One region of the Georgenia sp. AZ-5 genome, then DNA from elsewhere that is predicted to be linked to it. Evidence: riboswitches for the same ligand, from Rfam matches in the RefSeq annotation. Region 1 holds a riboswitch; the other holds the start of a gene.

Evidence for each region. Region 1 has a riboswitch for S-adenosylmethionine ahead of ACF0H8_RS02090 (hypothetical protein). Riboswitches for the same ligand answer to the same signal wherever they lie in the genome.
Region 2: another riboswitch for S-adenosylmethionine. It lies ahead of ACF0H8_RS15180 (hypothetical protein); the one in region 1 lies ahead of ACF0H8_RS02090 (hypothetical protein).

Annotation. Positions count from the first base shown of each region.
Region 1 covers NZ_JBINOU010000001.1:433,552-436,942, reverse strand. The annotation lists gene ACF0H8_RS02105 (hypothetical protein) at 1-20, opposite strand, end outside; gene ACF0H8_RS02100 (hypothetical protein) at 17-271, opposite strand; gene ACF0H8_RS02095 (hypothetical protein) at 399-803, opposite strand; SAM riboswitch class IV at 991-1,103, shown strand; gene ACF0H8_RS02090 (hypothetical protein) at 1,120-1,464, shown strand; gene ACF0H8_RS02085 (RtcB family protein) at 1,451-2,623, opposite strand; gene ACF0H8_RS02080 (Fpg/Nei family DNA glycosylase) at 2,812-3,391, shown strand, end outside.
Region 2 covers NZ_JBINOU010000001.1:3,229,889-3,233,279, forward strand. The annotation lists gene ACF0H8_RS15175 (TIGR03557 family F420-dependent LLM class oxidoreductase) at 17-1,015, opposite strand; gene ACF0H8_RS15180 (hypothetical protein) at 1,222-2,265, opposite strand; SAM riboswitch class IV at 2,554-2,679, opposite strand; gene ACF0H8_RS15185 (flavin reductase family protein) at 3,215-3,391, shown strand, end outside.

The DNA.
Region 1 (3,391 bases):
AACACCAGGATGCTGATCACGCCGGCGACGATGGAGACGATGAGGCCGGCCAGCGCCAGCCCCCGGCCGCCTCGCCGCGCTGTTTGACCTGCCGCAACCCGATGGCGGAGAAGATGATCCCGAGCGGCCAGGCGCGGAAGGCACAGATCAGGCCGACGATCGCCATGGTGTTCGTCTTGGCCGAGGCCAGCGGCTGCGCGGGCTGGCCCTGCCGCCGTCCGCCCACGGGATAGGGCGGGGTGGCGTGGTCGTGCTCGGGCTGCTGCGTCACGGAGGCTCCAGGAGGGGGATCGGGGTACGAGGGCCGTACCGTCCGTAATCCATGCCACAGAGCCGGTGCCGCCGCTCGGGGCAGAAGCGTCCGCCGCTCGCCGTCGGGGCGCGGCCCGAGAGCGAGCTCAGCGCCTCGCGTCCTCCTCCTCGTCCTCGTCCTCGTCGTCGAGGTCGAACTCCTCGAAGTCGTCGTCGACGGCCGGGGCGAGCATCTCCTCGTCGACGTCGTCGGCGTCCAGGTCCTCCGCCACCCCCAGCTCGTCACCCTCGAGCACGGCCTGCGCCGCGGGCACGAGCGGACCCCACAGCTCCTCGCCGCCGCGCACCCTCTTCAGCTCCTCGTCCACGTCCTCGACGTCCTCCGCGTAGGGGTGGTCGAACTCGTGGGGCACGAGCAGCAGGATGGTGGCCGGGCCGTCGAACCCGTCCACGACAACCTCCATCCCCGTGACCGGGTCCGTGAGGGTCTCGTCCAGGACTGGGTCGAACGCGTCGTGCATGTCGTCGTTGAGGATGGACAGGTCGGACATTCGGTGCTCCTCCCGCACGCGCTGCAGCCGGCCGCGGCCCCGGCCGGGGCACCACCATCGTCCATCCGCTGCCTCAGCGTCTACGGATTCCGACGTGAAACCGCAGACGATTTTCAGGCTCCTCACGAGCCACGGCGCACCGCCCGTCAGGGTGGGCGTGTCGGAGCCGTCCGCTACCGTGGGAACCGGTCAAGAGGACCAGCGCCACGCCCTCCGGCGAGCTGGTCCGGCAACCGCGCGACGCGCACGGTGCCCCCGGAGGAAGACCCGCCCGTGCCGCCGGCCCGGGAAGAGCGGCAGCACCCGAGGAGCCCACGTGAGCACGTTCCCCTTCCCCGCGCCCTGCACCCCGGCCGACGGCCCCTGCCGCAGCTACCGGCCCCGGCACCTCGTCCACATGATCCAAGCGAAGTACCTGCGGCTGACGCCGGACGGATGGCGCGACGGGATCGTCGGCGAGCTCGGGCCGCGCGGCACCGCGGTCGTGCACTACTTGGCCGGCGGCCGGGTGACCGTGTGGAACCACCACGGCTTCGCCGTCGCCGCCCCCGCCGGCAGCCCGGTGCGGATCCACGAGCGCTACCACGCGCTTCAGTCCGGCCGGGCGGTTCTCTGCGTGCAGGTGCTGGGCCGCGCCGCCGCGCAGGTCACTGTCCCTTGACGTTGACGAGCTGGTGCAGCACGTGGTCGACCGAGACCAGGTCGGCGGCGTCGGCCATGACCGTGCCGATGTCCTTGTAGGCGTCGGGGATCTCGTCGACGAACGCGTCCAGGTCCCGGTACTCGATCCCCGCCATGCGGCGGCGCAGGTCCTCCCGGGTGAAGGCCCGGCGCGCCGCGTTGCGGGAGTAGACCCGGCCGGCGCCGTGCGGGGCTGAGCACAACGACATCTCGTTGCCCTTCCCGGTCACGACGAAGCTGGCCGTGCCCATGGACCCGGGGATGAGACCGGGGACGCCCTCGTGGGCGTCGATGGCGCCCTTGCGTGAGACGAGCACGCGCTCGCCGAAGTGCTCCTCGACGGCCGTGTAGTTGTGGTGAGCGTTGACCCGCGCCAGCCGCTCCGGGGCCACGCCCATGAACCGGCCCAGCTCGTCGAGGGTGCGGTCCATCATCGCCTCGCGGGAGAGCCGGGCGAACTCCTGGGCCCAGTGCAGGTGCGCCATGTAGTCGTGGAACTCGGGGTCCGACTCCTGGAAGTAGGCGAGGTCGCGGTCGGGCAGGTGCACACCACGGCGCCGCGACAGGGTCTGCGCCGCGGTGATGAAGTGCGAGGCCATGCGGTTGCCGACGCCGCGGCTGCCGGAGTGGAGGAACGCCCACACGTGGCCGTCCTCGTCGGCCGAGATCTCGATGAAGTGGTTCCCCCCGCCCAGCGAGCCCAGCTGGAGCTGCCAGTTGCCGGCGAACGTGCCGGGCGCGACGCCGGTTGCCCGGGCGAGCGCGGACAGCTCGTCGACGTACCGCTCGGCGGTGCCGCGGACCCGGGCGTTGTACTTCCCGGGGCTGAGCGGCACGGCCCGCTCGATCCCCGCGCGCAGCGCGCTGAGGCGGCCACGGGCGCGGACGTCGCGCTCGGTGAACTGGGTCCGCACGGCGACCATCCCGCACCCCACGTCGACGCCCACCGCGGCCGGCATGACCGCGCCGCGGGTGGGGATCACCGACCCCACCGTGGCGCCCTTGCCCAGGTGCGCGTCGCTCATCAGCGCCATGTGCGGGTAGATGAACGGCATGGTGGACGCCCGGAGGGCCTGCTGGAGGGTCTGCTCGTCGAGGATGGACGCCCACGAGTACAGCGACTCGGCGATCTGCTCCACGCCCCCAGCATGCGCGGGGCAGCCCTCGGCGGCATGCCGGGTGCGCTCTCCGGGCGCCGTCCAAGGGTGCGGGGTTCGGCACGGGCCGTCCGGGGTGCCGGCCGACCGCCCAGGCCGTACCGTCGGAGTTCTCGCCGCCGGGGCCGGTCCGCGCGGCCGCGCTGCCGGCACGGGGCTGAGGAGGCCGAATGCCCGAGGGCCACACCATCCACCGTCTCGCGCGGTCCCTGGCCGAGCTGGTCGGGCACAGGGTCCGGGCGGCGTCGCCGCAGGGCAGGTTCCCCGCCGACGCGGTGGACGGGGCGAGGGTCGAGGACGTCGACGCCGTCGGCAAGCACCTCCTCATCGACACGGCCGCGGGGCGGACGGTGCACGTGCACCTGGGCATGCGGGGCAAGTGGCTGCGCTTCTCGCCGGTGACCGGGGCGCCGCTGCGCCAGGTCCGCCTCCGGCTGGCCACCCCCGACGTCGCCTGGGACCTGATCGCCCCGAGCCGGTGCGAGCTCCTCACCCTCGGCGACCGGTCCGCGCTGGTCGGGCGGCTCGGCCCCGACCCGCTCCGCCCCGACGCCGAGGCCGCCGAGGCGGCACGGCGCCTGAGGTCCTTCCGGGGCCCGGTGGGCGCCGCGCTGCTCGACCAGGGCGTGATCGCCGGCGTCGGGAACGTCTTCCGGGCCGAGGCCCTGCACGCGTGCCGGATCGCCCCCACGCGCGCGGCCCGGGACCCGTCCGAGGCCGACGCCGGGCGGCTGTGGGCGGTGCTGACCC
Region 2 (3,391 bases), 2.8 Mb from region 1:
TGGGTCGGACGTGGGCTCAGACCGGTTCGCCGGCCGGGGCGGCGTCCCGCAGCTTCTCGAGCAGCGGCTCGGCCGCCCGGTCCAGGAACTCCTGCTGCTTCTCGTCGCCCACCTGCACCAGCGCGACGTCGGTGAAGCCGGCCTCCCAGAACGCGGAGACGGCCTCGACGATGGCGTCGAGGTCCGGCCCGCACGGGATGGACCCGGCCACGTCCTCGGGCCGGACGAACTGCGTCGCGTCCGCGAACGCCCGCGTCGTCGGCAGGTCCGCGTTGACGTGCCAGCCGCCGCCGAACCAGCGGAACAGGCGGTGCGCCCGCTGGACGGCCGCGTCGGCGTCGGTGTCCCAGCAGATCGGGATCTGCCCGATGGCGCGCGAGGCGGTCAGCCCGGCGTCCGAGCGCGCCGCCGCCCACCGCTCGAGGGTCTTGCGCTGCGGCTGGGTGGCGACGAGGTGGTCGGCCAGGGGGGCGAAGCGGGAGACGGACTGCGGCCCGGAGACGGCCACGCCGATCTCCACCCGGGACTCGGGCAGGTCCCACAGCCGTGCGGAGTCGACGCGGAAGTGGTCGCCCTCGAACGTCAGGTCGTGCCCGTCCAGAAGGTCGCGGATGATGACGAGCGCCTCCTCGAGCATGTCGTGGCGCTCCCCGACCGCGGGCCAGCGGTGACCGGCCACGTGCTCGTTCAGGTTCTCCCCCGCGCCGAGCCCGAGCAGGAACCGCCCGTCGCTGAGCAGCCCCAGCGTGGCGGCCTTCTGGGCGACGACGGCCGGGTGGTACCGCATCGTCGGGCATGTCACGTAGGTCATCAGCTCCACCCGCTCGGTGGCGTGGGCGACGGCCCCCAGCACCGACCAGGCGTAGGGCGAGTGCCCCATCTCCTTCAGCCACGGGAAGAAGTGGTCGGAGGAGACCTCGAAGTCGAACCCCCGCCGCTCCGCCTCGACGGCGTAGTGCACGAGCTCCTTCGGGCCGCTCTGCTCGGTCATCAGGGTGTAGCCGAACCGTGTCATGCGACCCAGGCTGGCACCCCCGGGCGCACCCGGCACCCGGGCCGCGGGCCGACGGCCTCGGCTGCGGACGCCGTCTGCGCGCGCCCCGCCCCTTGCGCCAGCGTGCGGGCGCACACCCACCCTGCGCCAGCGTGCGGGCGCACACCCCACCCTGCGCCAGCGTGCGGGCGCACACCCCACCCTGCGTCAGCGTGCGGTCCGCCCCGCTAGCCGGCGACGGCCACGACCTCGGGTCGGGCGGCCGGCGCCGTCCGGGCGGCGCGCCCGGCGGCACCGCGGGCGGTCGCGGGCGCCGGCGTGCGCGTGGCGGCTGCCTCGGCCGGACGCTCGGCGACGATCCCACGCCGGCGCAGCTCCGGCAGCAGACCCTTGAGGAGTGCCGCGACGTCGGCCGGGACCGACCCGGGCAGGACGACGAAGCCGTCGGCCGCGCCCGCGGTGACCCAGCGGTCGATGGTCCCCGCGACGTCGTCGACCGTGCCGACCGCCTCCAGCGCGCCGGCCCACGAGGCGCCCGGCCCGTCGATGTCGGCGATCAGCGCGGCCCGCTCCCGGGCCGCGGCTCGGTCGGCGGAGATCACGGTGCGCAGGTCGACGAGGACGCGCACGTCCTGGCGCCCGGCGGCGCGTGCCGCGGAGCGCACCGCGTAGCGCAGCTCGCGCGCCCACTCCAGGTCCTGCTCGCGGATGCGGACGACGTCCGCGAAGGCACCGGCGGCCTCGATCTCGGCCTCGGCGGCGACGGGGACCACCACGCGCGGGCGGGGGCCACGGGTGCGGGCCGTGGCGAAGGAGCGCCCCAGGGCCTCGAGGGAGCGGGCGAACCGGTCGCCGTCGCCGCGGTGGGACAGCTCGAGGCCGGCCCAGGAACCCGCGGCCTGCGGGATGTCCTTGAGCTGGCCGACGACGGCGACGAGGTCGGCGTCCTGGGGGACGGCGGCAACCAGGCCGGCGGCGGCGTGCGGGCCGATACGCCGGGCTGCGACGACCGGGTCGAGCCACGCGTCGGGGCGCAGCCGCAGGTCGCTGCGCAGCCGGAACTGCTCGCCCAGGGAGACGAAGCTGACGCCGCCCAGGTGCGCGGCCCGCGTGTAGGAGGCCAGGCGGGCGAGGTCGGCCTTCTCCACGGGCAGGTCGGCGGAGGGCACCTGCGACTCGCAGGTCACGCCCAGGCCGGTGAGGTCGAGACCGAGGAGAGCGCCGGTGGACGTGGGGCGGGTGGAGCGGTCCGGAAGGAAGGAGACAGTCATGGGGATGCACGTCCAAGGGTGTCGTCGCGCGCTGCGCGCGGGAAGCAGGAAGGAATGCCCGACCGCCTGGTCCCGCGCCGCGCCGTGTCACCCGGGCGGGGCGGGGGGAAGGTCAGGGGTGATGCGTCAGCGCGGATCGCGCCGGGGCATCGCGGGGAACGTCCTCAGGCGGACATTCGGCAGCACATGGACATGCACATGGAGCGGCGAGGCGAGAAAGCGTTCTGCCCGGGGCCCGTGTGCGTGTTCATGTCGCGCGTTTTCCTTCGTGCCATGCACCTTGGCGGTGCGTCGTCGTTGCCCCGCCACGTGACGGGACCAGGTTGTCACCCGGGGCACCCCCCGCACGTGGGGGGTTGCCGACCAGCAAGCCGGGGCTTAGCGCACCGTCGGTGCGCACTGGTACTCCAAACCTGGGGCTGACGTTATGGGGCACGCGCGTGAGGCGTCAACCATCCGGGCGGCGCGTCTCACGCAACGGACGGCGGGCGATCGGTGGAAGCGTCCCTGCGCGGCGTCGGCGGATGCGGTCTGGCCGGCCGGGTTCTCGCGATGTGAGAGCGGTCCAGGATCCGCCAGGCTCCGTCTCTGGTGGCGAGACGGGCCCCGACGGCGCAGGCCGCACCCGCGGGGGCCCACCTAGCGTCGGCCCCGTCGAGCCGACCGTGCTTGCCCCGCCCTACCCAGGAGGCCCCATGAGCGCGCAGACGTCCGCCCTCGCCCGGCGTGAGCGCGCCCTGGGGCCCGGCGCCGCGCGGCGCACCCTGGGACCCGCCGCCGGGCAGCATGCCCCCGAGCCGGTGACGGGGCCCGGAGGCATCAGCGCCGCCGACTTCAAGGGCGTCTTCCGCCACCACCCCGCGGGGGTCGCCGTCATCACCCTGCGCTGCCCCGACGGCCCCGTGGGCTTCACCGCGACGTCCGTCATCTCGGTGTCCGCGGCCCGCCCGTGCTGGCGTTCTCCGTGGCCGCCACGTCCTCGGCGCGGCCCGCCATCGAAGCCGTGGCCGCCGTCGTGGTCAACTTCCTCGCCGAGGACCAGCGCGAGACCGCCGCCCGGTTCGCCACCAGCGGCATCGACAGGTTCGCCGTCCGGGACTGGCTGCCGCTGCCGACGGGCGAGCCC